3 regions of the Arthrobacter sp. BG5 genome follow, and region 2 is predicted to be linked to each of the others. Evidence: riboswitches for the same ligand, from Rfam matches in the RefSeq annotation. Region 2 holds a riboswitch; each other region holds the start of a gene.

Region 1 (7,025 bases), 1.5 Mb from region 2:
TACGACCTGGGTGATTCCGTCCTCGCCAAGCCCGGTCCCTGCGAATGCGGCAACCCGTTGCCCGCGGTCCAGGTGGCCGGCCGGCGCGACGACGTGCTGCACCTGGACAACGCCGCCGGCGGGACGGTGAGCGTCCTGCCGCTGGCCATCACGGCGCCGATTGACGACGCCGCCGGGGTGCACCGCTGCCAGCTGGTCCAGTCCGGCCCGGCGCAGCTGCGGGTCCGGCTTGAACTGGAGCCCGGCGCCGCGGCGGATGAGGTGTGGCAGGACGTGGCAGCCAAGCTCGCCGGTTTCCTCGCGGGCCAGGGCCTGGCGAACGTGGAGCTGGTCCGGGCTGCTGAGGCGCCGGAGCAAACCGGCCCGAGCGGCAAGTTCCACCAGGTCATCGCGCGCAAGCGCGCCCAGGGCGGCTCGTAGAAGACCGGGCGGCCCTTAGAAGAACATCGGCGGGGCGTCCAGCACGGTCTCATCCACCCGGCGGTCCTCCCACTGGCTGAACGGCTTGTCCAGCTTGTACTTGCCCTGCCGGGTGCGCAGCAGCGTGCGGATCTCGGCATTGTCCGGGTTGTTCAGCGACTCGAAGTACTCCACCGACCAGTGGAACCAGCGCATGCAGAACAGCCGCATGGTCAGCCCGTGCGTGACGAACAGCGCGTTCGGGGCGTAGTTCGGCTTGGACCAGTGCCGGTACAGGGTCTCCATAAAGGAGGAAATCCGGTCATAGACGTCGGAGCCGGACTCGCCTTCGCGGAACCGGTAGAAGAAGTGCCCGTAGGCGTTGCGGAGCTCCTTCTGGTCCTCGATGTCGCCGGCGATCTGGAAGTTCGCCCAGTCCTGTTCACGCAGCCGCGGCTCTTCGATCACTCGTTCCGTGAGGGAGCCCAGCTTTAGTGCCTCCAGGGTCTGGTAGGCCCGCAGGTAGGGGGAGACGTACACGCACACCCGCTCGCCGTCCAGCTGCCGCCGCAGCTGCTCGCCGGCGGCCGTGGCCTGCTCGATGCCCAGCGGCGTCAGCGGGATCCGGGCACCCGGTTGTAGATCGAGGTGTCGGCGTTGGCGGCGGACTGGCCATGCCGGATCATAAAGATTCTCCCGGGCGCACTCACAGCCCCAGCATAGGCACGTGCAGTCAACTCCCGGCAACGGCAGGCAAGATAGGAACATGTTGGTTCCCTCCCGCCGTCGGCTGCGGCTAGAAGTCTGGATCGTCCTGGGACTGTCGCTCGGGCAGTCGGCGGTGTACTCCGTAGTGCAGCTGCTGGACAAACTGACCCGTGCGCCGCTGGCCCAGGGAACCTCGACGCTGAACCGCTCGCAGAGCAGCCGCGAGTACTTCGACCTCACCTACCAGCTGCTGGACATCATCTTCGCCCTGGTGCCGGTGGTGCTGGTGATTTACTTCCTGACCGAACACCGGCCCGCCGGCCTGGCCGCCGGCACCGGGACGTCGGCGTTCCGGAAGCTGGGCTTCAACTTCGCCCGGCCCGGCAAGGACCTGGCCCAGGGACTGGGCCTCGCCGCCCTGATCGGCATCCCCTCGCTGGGCCTGTACGCGGCCGGACGGGCCCTGGGGATTACGACGGCGATCATCCCCAGCGCGCTGGACTCCTACTGGTGGACCGTTCCGGTGCTGGTCCTTTCCGCGATCCGGCACGGGATCGTGGAGGAGGTCATTGTGGTGGGCTACCTGCTGGACCGGCTCGGCAAGTTCGGCTGGGGGATGCCGTTGGCCATCTTCGCCAGTTCCATGCTGCGCGGCAGCTACCACCTGTACCAGGGCTTCGGGCCCTTTATCGGCAACGCCATCATGGGCGTCATCTTCGCGCTGGTCTACACAAAGACGCGCCGCGTAATGCCGCTGGTGATCGCCCATGCGCTGCTGGACATCGTGGCCTTCGTCGGCTTCAGCCTCTTCGGCAAGGCGATCGGCCTCGGCTAGGCGCACCAGGCCTTAAAAGGATTCGGCCGCCAGCGGTGGGTGGCATCATTGGCACCCGCTGCTGGCGGCCGAAGTTTTTCGTGCAGGAAGCGTCAGATGGTGACGGCTCCGGAATCGGTCTCGAAGGTGACGGACAGGATGCCCGGCGTCCCGTGCGGGGCCAGCCAGTTCACGTCCACATCCTCCAGCGGCTTCTCCACCGGTTCGCCCAGCCATTCGGTGACCCGCTCGGCGGAGCCTGCGATGGTGAGCGCGGACATCTTGACGCCGCTCTCATAGGCGTTGGACGGGTGCAGGGCGGGATCGCCCTCCCACTTGAGCATGTAGGGGACCTGCGGATCCGCGATGAGGCCCAGGATGCCGATCTGCTTCCAGACCAGTTCGCGGCCGTCGGGGAACTTGCGGTTGCCGTTGACGGCCGACCGGCCCAGGCGCTCCTCGAAGGGTGCCAGGTCGTCAACCTCGACGCACCAGCCCATCCAGCCGCCGCCGGCGGCGGAACGGGCCCGGACGGCCTGCCCGAACGGCGCCTTGTCCGAGGCCGGGTGGTCCAGGACCTCCACGACCTCCAGGTACTTGTGCCCGGCAAGCGGAATAATCATGTTGCGGGTCCCGAAACGGGGGTGGACTCCGCCCTTGACGGCTTCGACCCCGAGGGCGGACGCGATACGTTCGGTGGTGGCAGCCAAGCCATCTTGTTCACAGGCGTAAGAGACGTGATCCATGCGCATGCCCTCATCTTGGCACTTTGTGATGGAGCTCTCAGCTTAGGCTGTCCTAACCCTGATGGGATGTCGTTTTCCGGGGCTCCACGGCCGGTCAACGGGCCAAATTCATATTCGTCACAAAGCTATCCAGCCGCCGTCGAGCCTTCCTAAACTGGAGCCAGGTCATGAGTGCCAGCACCAAGCCCCGGCTTGCTGGCCGGCAACCCTCCTTGCGCGGTGGGGTGCCCCGGGTGAAGACCTGGCCCTCCGGCGCCCGCCGGGAGGCAAGCGCGGCGGCAGAACCGTTCCGGTCCTGGGAGGACGGGAAGGGCCTGTGCCCAGTCACTCAGGAGATCCCCAATGTCCAACGCCTGGTCCTTTGAAACCCGCCAGATCCACGCCGGCCAGGAGCCGGATTCCGCTACCGGTGCGCGGTCGCTGCCGATCTACCAGACGACGTCGTTCGTCTTCCCCAGCGCGGAGAGTGCGGCCAACCGCTTCGCGCTCGCCGAACTCGCCCCCATCTACACCCGGATCGGCAACCCCACCCAGGACGCGGTGGAGCAGCGGGTCGCGAGCCTCGAGGGCGGCCTCGGGGCGCTGCTGCTCAGCTCCGGGCAGGCCGCTGAAACCCTGGCGATCCTCAACATCGCCGAGGCCGGGGACCATGTGGTGGCCAGCCCGAGCCTCTATGGCGGGACCTACAACCTGCTGGCCCACACGCTGAAGAAGTTCGGCATCTCGGTGACGTTCGTCGCGGACCCGGACGACCTGGAGCAGTGGCGCGACGCCGTGCGGCCCAACACCAAGCTGTTCTTCGGCGAGGTGGTGTCCAACCCGCGGCAGGACGTGCTGGACATTGAGGGGGTCGCGGACGTGGCGCACCGGGCCGGGGTGCCGCTGATCGTGGACAACACCCTCTCCACCCCGTACCTGATCCGGCCGCTCGAGTGGGGTGCCGACATTGTGGTCCACTCGGCCACCAAATACCTCGGCGGTCACGGCACCGCGATCGCCGGGGTCATCGTCGACTCCGGCAACTTCGACTTCGGCAAGGACCCGGAGCGCTTCCCCGGCTTCAACACCCCCGACCCCACCTACAACGGCCTGGTCTACGCCCGTGACCTCGGGGCGGACGGGGCGCTGGGCGCCAACCTGTCCTTCATCCTCAAGGCCCGGGTCCAGCTGCTGCGCGACCTCGGCTCCGCCGTCTCGCCGTTCAATGCGTTCCTGATCTCCCAGGGCATCGAGACGCTGAGCCTGCGGATGGAACGGCACGTCGCCAACGCCCTCAGGGTCGCTGAATGGCTGGAGGCCAGGGCCGACGTCGAATCCGTCGCCTACGCCGGGTTGCCGTCCAGCCCCTGGTACGAGCGTGGCCGCAAGTACGGGCCGAAGGGAACCGGCGCCGTCGTCTCCTTCAACCTGGCCGGGGGAGCGGAGGCCGGCAAGCGCTTCGTCGACGCCCTCGAACTGCACTCGCACGTGGCGAACATCGGCGACGTGCGGTCCCTCGTCATCCACCCGGCGTCGACCACGCACAGCCAGCTCTCCCCGGAGCAGCAGACGGTGGCCGGCGTCAACCCCGGCCTGGTCCGTCTCTCGGTGGGACTTGAGCACATCGACGACATCATCGCGGACCTCGACGCCGGGTTCCGGGCGGCCAAAAACGCCTGAGGCACGCGGCGCCAGCGGGACCGGGTGTCACACAGCCGTCACAATCTTCGCGCTTGCGCCGCCGGGTTTCGTAGAATCGAGGCAGGTCATGAGTGCCAGCGACAGCCCCGGCTTGCTGGCCGGCAACCCTCCATTTGCGGCGGGGTGCCCCGGGTGAAGACCTGGCCTGCCGGTCAGCTGACGGCGGGCAAGCGCGAAGTTAGGTCCTCACATGACGATTGCCGTCACCCGCACGGGTGTACCGGAATGCAAGCCCTCCACTGTTCCTGATGGGACGGTGCAGTACCTCCCGATCGGTTCCCTGGCCCTTGAATGCGGTGCCACCCTGCCGGAGGTCACCCTCGCCTACGAGACCTGGGGGACGCTGAACGCCGACGCGTCCAACGCCGTGCTGATCGAGCACGCCCTGACCGGAGACACCCATGTCACCCGCGGTGCCGAAGAAGAGCCGGGCTGGTGGGAGCAGCTGGCCGGCCCGGGCGCCCCGGTGGATACGGACAAATACTTTGTGGTGTCGATCAACATCCTCGGCGGCTGCTACGGCTCCACCGGGCCGTCCACCCCGGCGCCGGACGGGCAGCCCTGGGGTTCGCGGTTCCCGCTGGTCACCCTGCGGGACAGCACCGCCGCCGAGGCGCGGCTCGCCGACGCGCTGGGGATCAGCAGCTGGTATGCCGTGATGGGCGGCTCGCTCGGGGGAGCGCGTGCGCTGGAGTGGGCGGTCAGCTACCCGGACCGGGTGCGGCGCTGTGCCGTCATTTCGATAGGCGCCAGCAGCACTGCCGAGCAGATCGCGTTCGCCCAGGCCCAGACCCTGGCGATCCGCCAGGACCCCAACTTCAACGGCGGGGACTACTACGGAGGCCCGGAACCGGACGCCGGCCTGGCCCTGGCGCGCCGGATCGCCCACATCACCTACCGTTCCGCCGCAGAGCTGGACGGCCGTTTTGGCCGGAACGCCCAGGCGGCGGAGGCCCCGCTGGAAGCCGGCTCGCTGGCCGGCCGGGGCCGGTACCAGGTGGAGAGCTACCTGGACCACCAGGGCAACAAGCTGGTCCGCCGGTTCGACGCCAACAGCTACATCGCCATTACCGAGGCGCTGATGAGCCACGACGTCAGCCGCGGCCGGGGAAGCCTGGAGCAGGCTGTTTCGCGGGCCACCGCGGAGTTCTTTGTGGCGGCCGTGGACTCGGACCGGTTGTATTTCCCGGCCCAGTCCCGTGAACTTGCCGGCGCCCTGCCGGGCGAGGTGCCGGTGCACGTCATCGAGGCGCCGATCGGCCATGACGGCTTCCTGACCGAAATCGGGCAGCTCAGCGAGCAGCTCCGGAGCAACTTCTTCGCCTAGCCGGGACCAGCACGTGTGCATTTTTGCAGACGCCCTCTGCGCGATTGGTCGTTGAGCCTTCCGCGCCCGCAGTCCATACTCGTGGAGAATGACGCCGTGTGTCCCAACTCACACACACGTTAGTCAGCCCAATGGTCCACAGGGTGTCGAAGGCGACACCGAAGGAGTTCGCATGAGCACGGAAAACGCCGCCGCAAGGCGCGCAGAGGACACCGACGTCAAGGCGTCAGGTCTCAAGAAAGTAGTGGCAGCCTCGATGGCCGGCACGGTGGTGGAGTGGTATGAATTCTTCCTCTACGCCTCGGCGGCGACGCTGGTGTTTGGCAAGATGTTCTTCCCCAATTCCGGAACGGAACTGGACGGCATTATCGCCGCCTTCCTGACCTACGCGGTGGGCTTCGTTGCCCGCCCCATCGGCGGCATCGTCTTTGGCCACTTCGGAGACAAGTTCGGCCGCAAGCAGCTGTTGCAGCTCAGCATCATTCTGGTCGGCGTCTCGACCTTCCTGATGGGCTGCCTGCCGAGCTTCCAGCAGATCGGCTACTGGGCTCCGGCACTCCTCGTCTTCCTGCGCTTTGCCCAGGGCTTCGCCGTCGGCGGTGAGTGGGGCGGCGCCGTCCTGCTCGTCGCCGAGCACAGCCCCAGCAAGTCCCGCGGCTTCTGGGCCAGCTGGCCGCAGTCGGCGGTCCCGATGGGCAACCTGCTTGCCACCGGCGTGCTCTTCCTGCTGTCCTCCATCCTGTCCTCGGCGGACTTCCTCGGCTGGGGCTGGCGGATCGCCTTCTGGCTCTCCGCCGTGATCGTGGTCATTGGCTACTACATCCGCACCAAGGTCCAGGACGCCCCGATCTTCCTGGAAGCGCAGAAGGAAGTTGTTACGGAAAACAAGGGCTACGGCGTGGCCGAGGTCTTCCGCCGCTACCCCCGCGGCGTGTTCACCGCCATGGGCCTGCGTTTTGCCGAAAACGTCCTGTACTACCTCGTGGTCACCTTCTCCATCACGTACCTGAAGGTGATCGTCCAGGCCGACACCTCGCGCATCCTGCTGCTGCTCCTCGTGGCGCACTTCATCCACTTCTCCGTGGTGCCGATGGTCGGCAAGCTCTCCGACCGCTTCGGCCGCAAGCCGGTCTACATGGCCGGCGCCGTCCTGGGCGGAACCTGGGGCTTCTTCGCCTTCCCGATGATGGACACCAAGAACGACTTCATCATCCTCGCCGCCATCACCATCGGCCTGCTCTTCCACGCCCTGATGTACGCCGGGCAGCCGGCCATCATGGCCGAGATGTTCCCGACCCGGATGCGCTACTCCGGTGTTTCCCTGGGCTACCAGGTCACCTCGATCGTGGCC
Region 2 (7,025 bases):
AAACGCCATCATGGCGGCCGCCCACCGCCGTGGCACCACCATCATCCGCAACGCCAGCCCGAACTACATGGTCCAGGACCTCTGCTTCTACCTCCAGATGCTGGGCGTGGAGATCGACGGCGTGGGCACCACAACGCTGACGATCGTCGGCCGTCCGTCGATCGAGGCCGACGTCGAGTATTTCCCGTCCGAGGACCCGATCGAGGCGATGAGCCTGATCACCGCCGGCATCGTGACCAACTCGGAAGTCACGATCCGCCGGGTCCCGATCGAGTTCATGGAGATCGAGCTGGCGACGCTGGAGCAGATGGGCCAGCGGCTGGAGGTGTCCGCGGAGTACCTTGCGCGCAATGGACGCACCCGGCTGGTGGACGTCACCACGAAGCCCTCCGAGCTGCGGGCGCCCGCGGACAAGATCCACCCGATGCCTTTCCCCGGCCTGAACATCGACAACCTGCCGTTCTTCGCCGTCATCGCCGCCAACGCGCAGGGCCAGACGATGATCCACGACTGGGTGTACGAGAACCGGGCAATCTACCTCACCGAGTTGAACAAGCTCGGCGCCCAGGTCCAGCTGCTGGATCCGCACCGGATCTATGTCAACGGGCCCACCAAGTGGCGGGCCGCGGAAGTCGGCTGCCCGCCGGCCCTGCGCCCGGCAGCCTGCCTGCTGCTGGCTATGCTCGCCGCACGGGGCGTCTCCGAGCTGCGCAACATCTACGTGATCGAGCGCGGTTACGAGGACCTGGCCGAGCGGCTGAACACCATCGGCGCCCGGATCGAGTACTTCCAGGACTGAATCCTCTGACCCCCGCGTTGGGGTAGCGCGCCGGGGGAGGTGCTGGCGCACAATGGTTGCATGCGCACCTTCGGCGTTGAGGAGGAACTGCTGATCGTGGATCCCGTCACCGGGGTCCCGCTGGCGCTGGCCGACGCACTGTTGCGCGGCCTGAAGCCGGTCCCCGGTGCCGGTCACGATCCGTACCACGACGATTCCGGCTTCAGTTTCGAGCTGAAGCTCGAGCAGATCGAGACGCGAACCGTGCCCTGCCTGGAGCACAGCGGGCTGCTGCAGCAGATCCGGCAGTCCCGGGCGTTCACGGACCGTGCCGCCCGGACGCACGGCGCCCGGGTGGCGGCCCTGGCTACCTCGCCGCTGGCGTCCGCTACGCACACCACCCCCAACCCGCGGTATGCCACCATGCAGCAGCGGTTTGGACTCACCGTGCAGGAGCAGCTGACCTGCGGGTTCCACGTCCACACCTTCATCGAATCCCCGGAGGAGGGCGTGGCCGTCCTGGACCGGATCCGGGACAAACTGGCGGTGTTGATCGCGCTCAGCGCCAACTCGCCGTTCTGGAACGGGGCGGAGACCGGCTTCGAGAGCTACCGGACCCAGGCCTGGAACCGCTGGCCGGCGGCCGGTCCCGCCATGATCTTCGGGAGCCTTCCGGTCTACCGGCGGGTGGTCACGCGGCTGCTGGAGAGCGGGGTGCTGTTTGACGAAGGCATGGTCTACTTCGATGCGCGGCTGGCCCGGTACCACCCCACCGTGGAGGTCCGGGTCGCGGACGTCTGCCTGCGCGCGGAGGACGCGGCGCTGATCGCGGTGCTGGTGCGCGCGCTGGTGGAGTCCGCCAGCCGGGAGTGGCGCGACGGCGTCGACCCGGCCCCGGTACCGACCGTGCTGCTGAAGATGGCCGCCTGGCAGGCCAGCAACTGCGGGCTGCGCGGCGAGCTGCTGGACTTCGGCAGCTTCCGGCCCGCTCCTGCCGCCGAGGTGGTGCATGCGCTGGTGGACTTCGTGGCCCCCGTCCTGGCGGAGCAGGGCGAGCTGGAACTGGCGCGCCGCGGCGTGGACAGGGTCCTGGCGAACGGCACCGGGTCGCAGCTGCAGCGCCAGGCGCTCTGCGCGCCCGGGATGGACACGCCCGCCGACGGCGCCGGCCTGGCCGCCGTCGTCGCCCACGCCGTGCGGGTCACGACGCACGGCGCGGACGCCGGGCCGGCGTCGGACCCGGCCCCCGTGCTGTCGCCGGTGCGCCGGGACTAGCTGCGCCGGCGCTAAACCTGCTTGAGTGCCTGCCCGAGGTCGCGGATCAGGTCCTCGGCGTCTTCCAGGCCCACCGACAGCCGGACGACGCCGTCGCTTAGCCCGATCGCGGCCCGGCCGTCGGGTCCCATGGCGCGGTGCGTCGTGGTGGCCGGATGGGTGATCAGGGACTTTGAATCACCGAGGTTGTTGGAGATATCGATGATCCGCAGTGCGTCCAGCAGCGCAAAGGCTGCCTCCTTGGCGGAGCGGCCGGGCGAGGGTGAAAGTTCGAACGTCAGCACGGTGCCGCCGGCCTTCATCTGCCTGGCGGCGAGCTCGTGCTGCGGGTGGGACGGCAGCAGCGGGTACTTGACCCAGCTGACCGCGGGCTGGGCCTCGAGCCATTCGGCCAGCCGCAGCGCCGAGGCGGAGGAGTGGTTCACCCGCAGGGCCATCGTCTCCAGGCCCTTGCTCAGCACCCAGGCGTTGAAGGCGGACAGGGCGGGGCCGGTGTGGCGCATGAGCTGCTTGACCGGGCCCTCGATGAACTCCTTGGTGCCCAGGATCGCGCCGCCGAGCACCCTGCCCTGGCCGTCGATGTGTTTGGTGCCGGAATACACGATCACGTCCGCGCCGAGTTCCCCGCAGCGCTGCAGCAGCGGAGTGGCGAAAACGTTGTCGACGACGACGGTCGCGCCGGCGGCGTGCGCCAGTCCGCTCACGGCGGCGATGTCCACGATTTCCTGCATCGGGTTCGACGGCGACTCGAAGAACACGGCCGTCGTCGGCACGGCCAGCGCCGAGCGCCACTGCTCAAGGTCGGGGCCGTCCACGAACACCGTCTCCACGCCCCAGCGCGGCAGGATCTCGTTGAGGATGACGAAGCAGGATCCGAAGAGCGAGCGGGCGGCGACCACCCGGTCACCGGCCCCCAGCAGCGCCCCCAGGGCGGTGAACACCGCGGACATGCCCGACGCCGTCGCGAAGCATGCTTCGGTTCCCTCCAGCAGCCGGAGCCGCTCCTGGAAGGTGGCCACCGAGGGGTTGCCGTAGCGGGAATAGACAAAGCGTTCGTCCTCGCCGGTGAAGGCGCGCTCCGCCGCGGCGGCGGATTCATAGACGAAGCCTGAGTTCAGGAAGATCGGTTCGGTGGTCTCCTGGAACCCGGTGCGGTCGAGTCCGCCGCGGACGGCCTGGGTGTCCGGGCTCCAGCCCTGGGCGTCGGGATTAAAGCTCACTTAGTGCTTTCCGGGGTTGGTGGGCAGGCCGCGGTTTTTCCAGCCGTTGACGGTCCGATGTCCGGCCGGGCCGGGTTCGCCTTCGAAGCCCTCGAGAACGTTGTAGGCGGTGAAGCCCGCGGCCGTGGCGGCATTCGCTGCGGCGACCGAGCGGGCGCCGGAACGGCACAGGAAGATGAGCTCTGCGGCCGGCTCCGGCGCCTGCTGCTGCAGCTGTTCCAGGAACTGCGGGTTGGGCGCTCCGCCGGCCAGAGTCCACTGGACGAACAGGGGTTCCTGCCGTTTTCCGGCGGCGGAAGGGGTGGCCGGGGTGCCGATCCGGGCCCACTCGCCCTCGGTGCGGACGTCCACCAGGACGGCGCCCGCCTCAAGCCTGGCCCATGCTTCCTCCGGGCTCAGGTCTCCGGCGTAGCTCATGCGTGGCCCTCGCCGTCGAACTCGACGACGTCCAGCTCATCCACCGCATTGGCGACGGCAGCGTCCGCGCTCGCGATGGCGGCCGGCAGCACGACGGCCTGCGCCACAATCACGGTGCTGCCGTTGAACGTCGCGGAGGGGCTGCCATGCAGGACATAGCCCTCGGCCAGTGCGGCGGAGACCCGTTCGCAGAAGCTGCGGTCATCGGGGCCGGTGAACAGGCGGTAGGCCAGCCTCTGTTCGGCGGCCGGGCCGGGGGCGGCGGAGGACGGGGCGGGGGCTGTGGCGGGCACAGCGGGTGCGGACGCGTCGGGCACGACGGATCTCCTTACTTTCACGCTTGCAGCTCGAATTCTCGATATGCCGAGTATTCACCTGAGGCACCCCGCCGCGAAAGGGAGGGTTGCCGACCGGCCAGTCAGGGCTTGGCGCCGGGTCTCATTACTCCACGAAAACGTAGCACTTCCGGTGCCGTCGGGACCGGCGCGGTCGTCATGTTAAGTCACGCGGCCGCCGTGGCGGGCGCTTCCAGCCACGGCATGGGCGCGGGTAGCGCTGGCAGCAACCCCAGTACTCGTGAGCATCCGGCGCAGTGCCTGCCGGGCAGATTCGGGTAGTTCCTACTCGGGATATCCCTGGCACCCTCGCCTTGACTGGGACGGGCACGACCGACGTGCCAGCAGATTTCCGATGGATTAACCAGCAATTTGCCCGGCGCGGCACTGGGGCACCCGGCACGTCTACGAAGGAACTGGATTTTTATGGTCTCGATTCACGGCTTACGCTTTGCCTCCCTGGTCCCCCTTCCGGCCGCGGCGTTTCGCTGTGGCACTGGTACGGACCGCCTGTGAAGCCCCGGGTGCTCGTCACCGGCGCGGGCGGATCTGCCGGACGGGCCGTCGCGGCCCAGCTCAGAGCGCGGGGCGTACCCGTCCTGGGTACCGACGTCCGCGAACTGCCGGCGGGGTCGGGGATCACCGCCGTCCGCGTCCCGCTGGCCTCGGATCCGGAACTGGTCTCGGCGCTCCGCCGGCTGGTGGCGGCCGAAGACGTGAACGTTCTCATTCCTACCGTGAGTGAGGAGCTGCCGCAGCTGGCGGCCTTCCGGCCCGCCTTCGGCCCGGACGTCCGTGTCATCATTGGCGAGCCGGGACCCGTGGCGCTCGCCCACGACAGGCTCTTTACCGCGTGGCGGCTTCAATCGGCCGGTGTGGCCGTCCCGCGGTTCGGGGTCCCACGGGATTTCTCCGGCGCTGAGGCCGCCATGGAAGCGCTGGGCGGACCGGTGGTCGTCCGGCCCCGGGTCTCCTGCGCCGGCAGCGGCGTGACCGTCATCGACGGAGGCAGCGACGTGGACTGGCACAGGCTGCCGGAAGGCCGGATCGTGCAGGAATTCATCCCGGGAACCGCTTACGGCCCGATGGTCTTCGGCACCCCGGTGCAGAACGCGGCCGCCCCGTTCGTCGTCGTGATCGAAAAAATTGCACCGGCCGGGGGGAAAGCAGGAAACGCGGCGGCCGCCCGTCGGGTCCAACCCGGCGAGGCCATGGACGTGGGGAATGTGGCCATGGCGGCTGTCCGCGCGCTTGGGCTGACCGGCCCCGTTGACGTCGATGTCCGGCGGCGTGCCGACGGGACGCCGGTGGTGCTCGGTGTGACCGCCCGGTTCGGCAGGAACAGCGGGCTCGCCCCGGAAATGCTCGACGCCGTTCTAGGGGCTTTGACACTGCCATCGTTCAACCCGGCATCCTTCCGGCAGTTCCCACGGGTGCACAGCAATGCCCTGGTCTGAGGTCGGCGCGGCCATGCGGCGTCGCCGCGGGGTGCCCACCCTGCTGGACATGTGGCCGACCGTGTCGATCATTGTGCCGGCCTTCAACGAGGCGGCCCGCATAGAGAGCTGTGTACGCTCCATCCAGCTCACCAGCTACGACCGTTACGAAGTGGTGCTGGTCGACGACGGCTCGACCGACAACACGTTCGAACTGATGAAGGGCGTGGCCGCGGCCGATCTCCGAATCAAAGTGCTCAGCCAGGCCAACGCGGGCAAGGGTGCCGCCCTGAATCTGGGCTTACGGCACGCATCCGGCGAGGTCGTGGTGTTCATGGATGCGGACCTGGTCCTCTCACGGAACACCGTCAAACGGGTGCTCCAAGGCTTCGCGGACGAGCGTACCGGCGCGGTCTGCGGCGGCGCCCGGCCGTCCACGTTGCACCCGGAGTGGCGCCGGATACCATCCTCCTTGAACCGCGGTGCCGGGCTGCTCCGGAACGCCCTCGCCATGAGCGGCTGCCTGCCAGGCCGCCCCGGCAACATCAGAGCGGTATCCCGGGCCGTGCTTGAGGAAATCGGCCCTCTCCGGGAAGACGTGCTGGGCGGAGACCTTGAACTGACCAGGCGGGTGCGACGCGCCGGCTACCGGGTGGCCTTCGCCCCGCGTGCCCTTGCCTACGCCGATACTTCAGCGACCACCACGGGGGACCGGTTCCATCGCCCAAGGGCCCGGAGCTGAGCCGCGAAATGGTCCGCGGTCCTACTCGATAGTTGCGAAGAGCGCGTTGAGCTCCGCCGTGAGCTGGCGCCGCAGTTCCGGTGTGCCGATCTCCTTGCCGTCGATGTGGTTGACCGGTGCGAGGAGCCGGATGCTTGAGATGAGCCAGACAGCGTCGGCGTCGTACAGGTCCTCGGGAACCAGCGGACCGTAGCCGAGCTCCCAGCCCGCGGCCTTGGCTGCCGTGAACAGCGCGCCCTGCGAGGTTCCGGGGAGGATTCCACTGTCCAACTGCGGGGTGATCAGCCGGCGCACGGTGCGGACGCCGCCGGCGCCGTCGTCGGTGGATTCCAGGTGCGCCAGCAGCACGGTCGACGTCGGACCTTCCAGGACCCGGCCGTCCGCGGAAGCGAAGATGACATCGTCCGCGCCCTGGTGGTGGGCATACCGGAGCGCCGCCATGTTCACCGCGTAGGACAGCGTCTTGGCGCCGAGCAGCAGCCACGGGGCGCGTTCGCCCACCTCGCTGTCATAGCCGCGGTCCAGCAGGATGACGTCGATTCCGGTCTCGCGCTGCACTCGGCCGGCGGCCGGGGGAGGCGAGGCCTGCACCCAGCACGTCGGTGCGGAGTCGCCCTCGACGCCACGGGTGGCGAGCAGTTTCACCACCACCTCGTCAGTCGCGCCCGCCTCGTCCGAGGTCCCGTCCGGGCCGCGAAACTCGCTGATGGCCGTCCCGATCGCGCGGCGCCAGGCGTCCTCGTTCGGGATGGCCAGTTCCAGGGCGCGGGCGGAGCCGGCCAACCGGCTCAGGTGGGCCTGCAGCTTGCGCGGCCGTCCCCC
Region 3 (7,025 bases), 940 kb from region 2:
CTCTGGCGCAGCATCCTCGCCGCCATGGGGGCCACCGTCACCGTCAAAGACGGCACGCTGAGCGTCACCGGCGGCGCGGAGATCAAGGGCGGCGACTTCGACGAGACCAGCGAGCTCGCGCCGACCGTCGCAGCTCTGTGTGCGCTGGCCGCCGGGCCTTCACGGCTCACCGGCATTGCGCACCTGCGCGGACATGAAACGGACCGGCTCGCGGCGCTGGTGGCCGAGATCAACCGGCTCGGCGGCGACGCCGAAGAGACCGCCGACGGACTGATTATCCGCCCGGCCGCACTGCACGGCGGCGTCGTGCACAGCTACGCCGACCACCGCATGGCCACCGCCGGGGCCATCCTCGGCCTCGCCGTGCCCGGGGTGGAGGTCGAGGACATTGCCACCACGGCCAAGACCATGCCCGATTTCCCCCGGCTCTGGGACGCCATGCTGGCACAGGGTGCCTCCGCCGGGAAGGACGCCGCCGGTGGCCCGCAGCACTGACTCCTGGGACGAGTCCGACGTCCGGATCCGGCCCAACAAAAAAGGCACCCGGCCCCGCACCAAGGACCGGCCCAGCCATGACGACGCCGTCACCGGGCGCATCATCACGGTTGACCGCGGACGCTACACCGCCGTCGTCGGCGAAGGCACCGGCACGGAACGCAAGATCATCGCGGCCCGCGCCCGCGAACTGCGCCGCAATCCCGTCGTTGCCGGGGACTTCGTCTCCCTCGTCGGGGACGTCAGCGGCGAGCCGGACACGCTGGCGCGGCTGGTCAAGATCCAGGACCGCCGCACCCTGCTGCGCCGCAGCGCGGACGACACGGACCCGATCGAACGCGCCGTCGTCGCCAACGCCGACCAGCTGGTCGTCGTCGTGGCCGCAGCGAACCCGGAACCGCGCACCGGGTTCATCGACCGCGCCCTGGTGGCCGCCTACGACGCCGGGATCGAGCCGCTGCTGCTGGTCACCAAGGCGGACGTCAAGGATCCCGCCGAACTGCTCGACAACTACCGGCACCTCGACTTCCCGGTGATCATCTCCAAGACGGCGGATTCGGCAGCTTCCGGCATCGACGCCCGCTCCGATGACGGCCTGTCCGCCCGGCTGGACAAGACCGCCGTCTCGCAACTGCGCGCCTACCTCGACGGAAAAGTCACCGTCATGCTGGGCCACTCCGGCGTCGGCAAATCCACCATGGTGAACGCGCTTACCGGCGCCGAACGTGCCACCGGCGGCGTCAACGCCGTCACCGGCCGCGGCCGCCACACCTCGTCCTCCGCGCTGGCGCTCAAGGTCAACGATGCGCCCGCCGGCAGCTGGATCATCGACACCCCCGGCATCCGCTCCTTCGGCCTGGCCCATGTGGACCCGGACCGGATCCTCCGCTCCTTCCCGGACCTGGCGCCCGGCACCGAGGACTGCGAGCGGGGCTGCAAGCACGATGCCTCCGCCGTCAACTGCGGGGTGGACGCCTGGGTGCAGGGCGGCCACGCCGGCCCGTCCGGCCCGGCCCGGCTCGCCTCGCTGCGCCGGCTGCTCGGCACCGATCCGCGGCTGGAAGCGCAGGACACCAAGGAACTCGGCAGCGTCTCCTAGCAGCGCCTCCCGAGCGGGTCTCCTGGCAGCGGCGACGTGGCCTCCCGGCCTGCGGCGCGTTTTGGCGGTAGTTTGGAGGCATGAGTCAACCCGCTTCGAGCTACAACGATGACCTGCGCCTTGCCCATGTACTGGCAGATTCCGTAGATTCCCAGACCATGAACCGCTTCAAGGCGCTCGACCTTCGGATCGAGACGAAGCCGGACCTCACTCCCGTCACCGACGCCGACAAGGCCGCCGAGGAAGCCATCCGGGGGCAGCTGTCCCGCTCCCGCCCCCGCGACGCCGTCCTCGGCGAGGAGTTCGGCAGCTCCGGCCACGGCTCCCGCCGCTGGATCATCGACCCGATCGACGGCACCAAGAACTTTGTCCGCGGCGTTCCCGTCTGGGCCACCCTGATCGCCCTCGTCGATGAAGGCGAGCCCGTGGTCGGCGTCGTCAGCGCCCCCGCCCTTGGAAAACGCTGGTGGGCCGCCAAGGGCGCCGGCGCCTACACGGGCCGCTCGCTGGCCGCCGCCAGCCGGCTGAAAGTCTCGAACGTCTCCCGGCTGGCCGACGCCTCGCTGTCCTACTCGAGCCTGGGCGGCTGGAAGCAGCGCGGCAACCTCGACGAGTTCCTCGGCCTCACCGAGGAGGTCTGGCGCACCCGCGCCTACGGCGACTTCTGGTCCTACTGCCTGGTGGCCGAAGGCGCCGTGGACATCGCCTGCGAACCCGAACTCAACCTCTACGACATGGCGGCGCTGGTCCCGATCGTGACGGAAGCCGGCGGCCGCTTCACCTCACTCGAGGGTGAGGACGGCCCTTTCGGCGGCAACGCCCTGGCCACCAACTCCATCCTGCACTCGGAGGTCCTCAAGCGCCTCAACCCCGGGCTGGACGACCTGCTCTAGCCGGCCCGCCCACGGCAGGCCGTAACACAACGCTTCATATTCCTCCCTCCCTTTTCCATGCGCCGGACCATGTCCTAGGCTCGAAACAGGTCACGAGTGCCAGCGCTAAACCCCGGTTTGCTGGCCGGCAACCCTCCATTCGCGGCGGGGTGCCCCGGGTGACGACCTGGCCGGTCCGGAGCGGACCCGGCAAGCGCGGATCCCCCTGTGCGCGGGGTCCTTTTCGAGCGAGGTCCCATGACGACTGCCACCATCCCCACCCACCCCGCGACCGGCGCGCCCCTTTCCGAGGCACGCTTCGACGCCGCCCGCCGGCCGCTGTCCGCCGTGTCCGGCGCCGAGATCCAGGCCCCGCTGATCCAGGGCGGCCAGGTCCGCTACGCCAACCTCGACTACGGCGCCTCTGCCCCGGCGCTGTCCGTGGTGTCCGCCTATCTCAACGAGATCCTGCCCTACTACGCCAGCGTGCACCGCGGCGCCGGCTATGCCTCCCAGCTCAGCACCTCGGTGTACGAAAACGCCCGGAACATCGTCCGCGGGTTCGTCGGCGGACGCCCGGACGACTCGGTGATCTTCACCCGGAACACCACTGATTCGCTGAACCTGCTGGCCGGCTGCCTGCCCGTTGCCGGCGGCCAGCACACCGGCGAGGTGGTTTACCTCGACATCGAGCACCACGCCAACCTGCTGCCCTGGCAGAACGTCCCGCACCGCAGCGTCGTCGCGGCGCCCACCCTGGCCGGCACCCTGGCACGGCTCCGGGCGGAACTCGCCCACGGCGACGTGAGCCTGCTGGCCGTCACCGGCGCATCCAACGTCACCGGCGAAATCCTGCCGATCCGTGAGCTGGCCGCCCTGGCGCACGAATTCGGCGCCCGGATCGCCGTGGACGCCGCCCAACTGGCCCCGCACCGCCGCATCAACATCGCCGCGGACGACGTCGACTACCTCGCCTTCTCCGGCCACAAGCTCTACGCCCCATTCGGCGCCGGTGTGCTGGTGGGCCGGCCGGACTGGCTCGACGCCGGCACCCCGCACCTGGCCGGGGGCGGCGCCGTGCGGGACGCGCGGCTCGACACCGTCAGCTGGACCACCGGTCCCGCCCGCCACGAGGGCGGCTCCCCCAACGTCCTCGGCGCCGCCGCGCTGGCCCGCGCCAGCCAGGTCATCGAGGCGCTTGACGAACAGCAGTGGCACGCCCACGAGGACGCCATCCGCTCCTTCCTGGTGGAGGGACTGCAGCGGATCGACGGCGTAAGCGTGCACCACATCTTCGAGGACACCACCCGCGGGGAAGGGCCCGGGACGATCGGCGTCGTGAACTTCTCGGTCGCCGGGTACGACGCCGGCCTGGTCGCCGCCTACCTCTCCGCTGAACACGGCATCGGCCTGCGCGACGGCCGGTTCTGCGCCCATCCGCTGCTGAAGCGGCTGGGCCTGCCGGCCGGGTCGCTGCGCGCCAGCTTCGGCCTCGGGTCCCGGCTCGAGGACGCCCAGCGGCTGCTTGCCGGGCTGCAGGAGCTGCGGCGGGGCGGCCTTGGCTGGGACTACGTGGTGGACGCCGGCCGCTGGGTGCCGGCCAACGACACGCGCAGCTACCCGCACTGGGCCCCGAACACCCCTGGCACCGCCGGCGCCGCCCCCTGCACCCTCGACTAGGGGCCCGCCTCCGGCCGCGTGCGGTAAATTCGGAGGGTACTTACCTATTGCTGCCGAAGGAGATCGCACGTGGCACGCGGCGGCCCCAAACTCCACCACCACCGGCGGCAGGAGCTCGGGCAGAGCTTCCTGGACGGCGGCGAGCACTACGACCGGGTCCGGCCGGGCTACCCCGCGGACTCGGCCGACTGGCTGATCCCCGCCGGGGCCCGGGACGCCGCCGACCTCGGCGCCGGCACGGGCAAGTTCACGGCGCTCCTGGTCGAACGGGGGCTGAAGACCGTGGCCGTGGATCCGTCCCCGGACATGCTGGGACAGCTGCGCCGCGCGTTGCCGGACGTCACCGCCGTCGAGGGCACCGCCGAACATACCGGCCTGGCGTCCGGGGCGTTCGACCTGGTCACGGTGGCCCAGGCCTGGCACTGGTGCGATCCCCTGCTGGCCAGCACCGAGGCTGCCCGGATCCTCCGCCCGCACGGCATCCTCGGCCTGATCTGGAACCAACTGGACACCTCGGTCCCCTGGGTGCACCGGCTCTCGCGCATCATGCACGCCGGGGACGTCCACAAGCCGGACTTCAGACCGCCGCTGGGACCGGAATTCACCGGGCTGGAAAGCCACCTCACCCGCTGGGAGGACCCCGTCACCAGCCAGGACATCATGGAACTGGCCAAGTCCCGCAGCTACTACCTGCGGGCAGCTGAGGTGACCCGCGCCAAGGTGCTCGGCAACCTCGACTGGTACCTGCACGAGCACCTCGGGCACACTCCCGGCGAGGTCCTGCCGCTCCCCTACCTGACGCAGAGCTGGCGCGCCGCCAAGGTCTGAGGTTCCCGCATTGCACTGAGCGTACGCCGCGCCTATTATTTCGGTGTGCCTAACTTTCCTGTGTAGGCACCCTGGAACTTCATGGGAGCCGCAGTGCTGGACGTCACCGGACACGAACCCCGGCCCGCGGGGCCGCCGCCCGCCCGCAGGGTCCGGGGCCGCCGCCGTGCCCTGCTCGGCCTGCTCGGCCCGGCGTTCGTGGCCGCCATCGCCTACGTGGATCCCGGCAACGTCGCCGCCAACCTCACGGCCGGCGCGCAGTACGGCTACCTGCTGGTCTGGGTCCTCGTCGCGGCGAACGTGATGGCGGTGCTGGTCCAGTACCAGTCCGCCAAACTCGGCATCGTCACCGGCAAGAGCCTTCCCGAGATCCTCGGCGAACGGCTCCGGCCGGTGTGGCGCCGCGCGTTCTGGGTCCAGGCCGAAATCGTGGCGGCAGCCACCGACCTCGCCGAGGTGGTGGGCGGCGCCGTCGCGCTGTACCTGTTGTTCGGCCTCCCGCTGCCCCTCGGCGCCGTGATCGTCGGCGGCATTTCCATGGCACTGCTCGCCGTGCAGAGCCGGAACCAGCAGCGGCCCTTCGAGTTCGTCATCATCTTCCTGCTCGGCATCATCACCGTCGGGTTCCTGGCCGGACTGTTCATCAGCCCGCCCGATCCCGGCGGCGTCGTGGCCGGACTGGTGCCCGGCTTCCAGGGCCCGGACACGGTGCTGCTGGCCGCGAGCATGCTCGGCGCGACCGTGATGCCGCACGCCATCTACGTCCACTCCGCACTCTCCCGGGACCGGCACCGCCCGAACCCCCATCTCCACGTCCCGCCGCACGCGATGGCGCGGCTGGTCAAGGCCACCCGCTGGGACGTCGTCGCGGCCCTGGCCGTGGCCGGCATCGTCAACATCGGCATGCTGCTGCTGGCCGCGTCCACCCTCGGCGGTGAGGACGGAACGGACACCATCGAGGGCGCCCACGCCGCCATCACCGCCAACCTCGGCCCGGTGGTCGGTGTGGTGTTCGCCGTCGGACTGCTCGCTTCCGGCCTGGCCTCCACCTCGGTGGGCTGCTACGCCGGCGGCACCATCATGCAGGGCCTGCTGAAGATCCGGATTCCGCTGATGACGCGCCGGGTGCTCACCCTGATCCCCGCGGTCGTCCTGCTGGCCGTGGGCTTCGACCCCACCTGGGGGCTCGTGCTCAGCCAGGTGGTGCTCAGCTTCGGGATCCCGTTCGTCCTGGTTCCGCTCGTGGTGCTGACCAGCAGCAAGTCCCTGATGGGCCGCTTCGCCGACGGGATGATCCTGCGCGTCGCCGCGATCGTCAGCGTGGTCCTGGTGGTGGCACTGAACCTGGTCCTGCTGTGGCTCACCTTCACCGGCGCCGCCGGACGGTAGGCTTGGGGCTGTGAAGACCAGTCCGCCCTCCTCCTCGATCGAGGATTACGTCAAGGTCATCTACTCCTTTACGGAGTGGCAGGACAAGCCGATCACCTCCACCCAGCTGGCCCAGCGCCTCGGCGTCGCCAATTCCTCCGTCTCCGAGATGGTCCGCAAGCTCAAGGACCAGGGCCTGGTGGACCACAAGCCGTACAGCGCCGTCACCCTGACCGACGACGGCGTGCGGCTGGCCCTCTCGATGGTCCGCCGGCACCGCCTGATTGAGACCTTCCTGGTCCAGGAGCTCGGCTACCGCTGGGACGAGGTCCACGACGAGGCGGAGCTCCTGGAACACGCCGTCTCGGACACCTTTATCGAGCGGATGGCCGCCAAACTGGGCAACCCGGTCCGGGACCCGCACGGCGACCCGATTCCCGCCGCCGACGGCTCGGTCCTGATGCCGCCGGCCTACCGGATGAGCGAGCTCGACGAGGGCCACACCGGCCGGATCACCCGGATCAGCGACGAGAACCCGGAGTTGCTGCGCTACCTCGCCGCCGAGCAGATCGACCTCGACGCCGACGTCGAAGTCCTGGGCCGGAAGCCGTTCGGCGGCCCGCTCGTGGTCCGGATCGGCGCAGGGTCAGCGCTTCGCGACATCGACCTCGCCGACGAGGTGG

What was found. Region 2 has a riboswitch for S-adenosylmethionine ahead of AC1MBE_RS08390 (DUF1737 domain-containing protein). Riboswitches for the same ligand answer to the same signal wherever they lie in the genome.
Region 1: linked by a shared signal. The riboswitch ahead of AC1MBE_RS15130 (bifunctional o-acetylhomoserine/o-acetylserine sulfhydrylase) and the one ahead of AC1MBE_RS08390 (DUF1737 domain-containing protein) in region 2 are both predicted to bind S-adenosylmethionine.
Region 3: linked by a shared signal. The riboswitch ahead of AC1MBE_RS03945 (aminotransferase class V-fold PLP-dependent enzyme) and the one ahead of AC1MBE_RS08390 (DUF1737 domain-containing protein) in region 2 are both predicted to bind S-adenosylmethionine.

Annotation. Positions count from the first base shown of each region.
Region 1 is NZ_CM155268.1:3,308,111-3,315,135, forward strand. Features, by position in the region: gene AC1MBE_RS15110 (phenylacetate--CoA ligase family protein) at 1-420, shown strand, start outside; partial or broken gene AC1MBE_RS15115 (histidine phosphatase family protein) at 436-1,085, opposite strand; gene AC1MBE_RS15120 (CPBP family intramembrane glutamic endopeptidase) at 1,166-1,942, shown strand; gene AC1MBE_RS15125 (VOC family protein) at 2,035-2,673, opposite strand; SAM riboswitch class IV at 2,831-2,946, shown strand; gene AC1MBE_RS15130 (bifunctional o-acetylhomoserine/o-acetylserine sulfhydrylase) at 3,010-4,326, shown strand; SAM riboswitch class IV at 4,411-4,526, shown strand; gene metX (homoserine O-acetyltransferase MetX) at 4,538-5,674, shown strand; gene AC1MBE_RS15140 (MFS transporter) at 5,847-7,025, shown strand, end outside.
Region 2 is NZ_CM155268.1:1,812,684-1,819,708, reverse strand. Features, by position in the region: gene AC1MBE_RS08410 (UDP-N-acetylglucosamine 1-carboxyvinyltransferase) at 1-799, shown strand, start outside; gene AC1MBE_RS08405 (glutamate--cysteine ligase 2) at 860-2,053, shown strand; gene AC1MBE_RS08400 (O-succinylhomoserine sulfhydrylase) at 2,065-3,273, opposite strand; gene AC1MBE_RS08395 (rhodanese-like domain-containing protein) at 3,274-3,690, opposite strand; gene AC1MBE_RS08390 (DUF1737 domain-containing protein) at 3,687-3,983, opposite strand; SAM riboswitch class IV at 4,022-4,136, opposite strand; gene AC1MBE_RS08385 (ATP-grasp domain-containing protein) at 4,538-5,482, shown strand; gene AC1MBE_RS08380 (glycosyltransferase family 2 protein) at 5,469-6,203, shown strand; gene AC1MBE_RS08375 (aminodeoxychorismate lyase) at 6,225-7,025, opposite strand, start outside.
Region 3 is NZ_CM155268.1:871,168-878,192, forward strand. Features, by position in the region: gene aroA (3-phosphoshikimate 1-carboxyvinyltransferase) at 1-495, shown strand, start outside; gene rsgA (ribosome small subunit-dependent GTPase A) at 479-1,594, shown strand; gene hisN (histidinol-phosphatase) at 1,675-2,487, shown strand; SAM riboswitch class IV at 2,576-2,689, shown strand; gene AC1MBE_RS03945 (aminotransferase class V-fold PLP-dependent enzyme) at 2,725-4,146, shown strand; gene AC1MBE_RS03950 (class I SAM-dependent methyltransferase) at 4,216-4,974, shown strand; gene AC1MBE_RS03955 (Nramp family divalent metal transporter) at 5,056-6,363, shown strand; gene AC1MBE_RS03960 (metal-dependent transcriptional regulator) at 6,374-7,025, shown strand, end outside.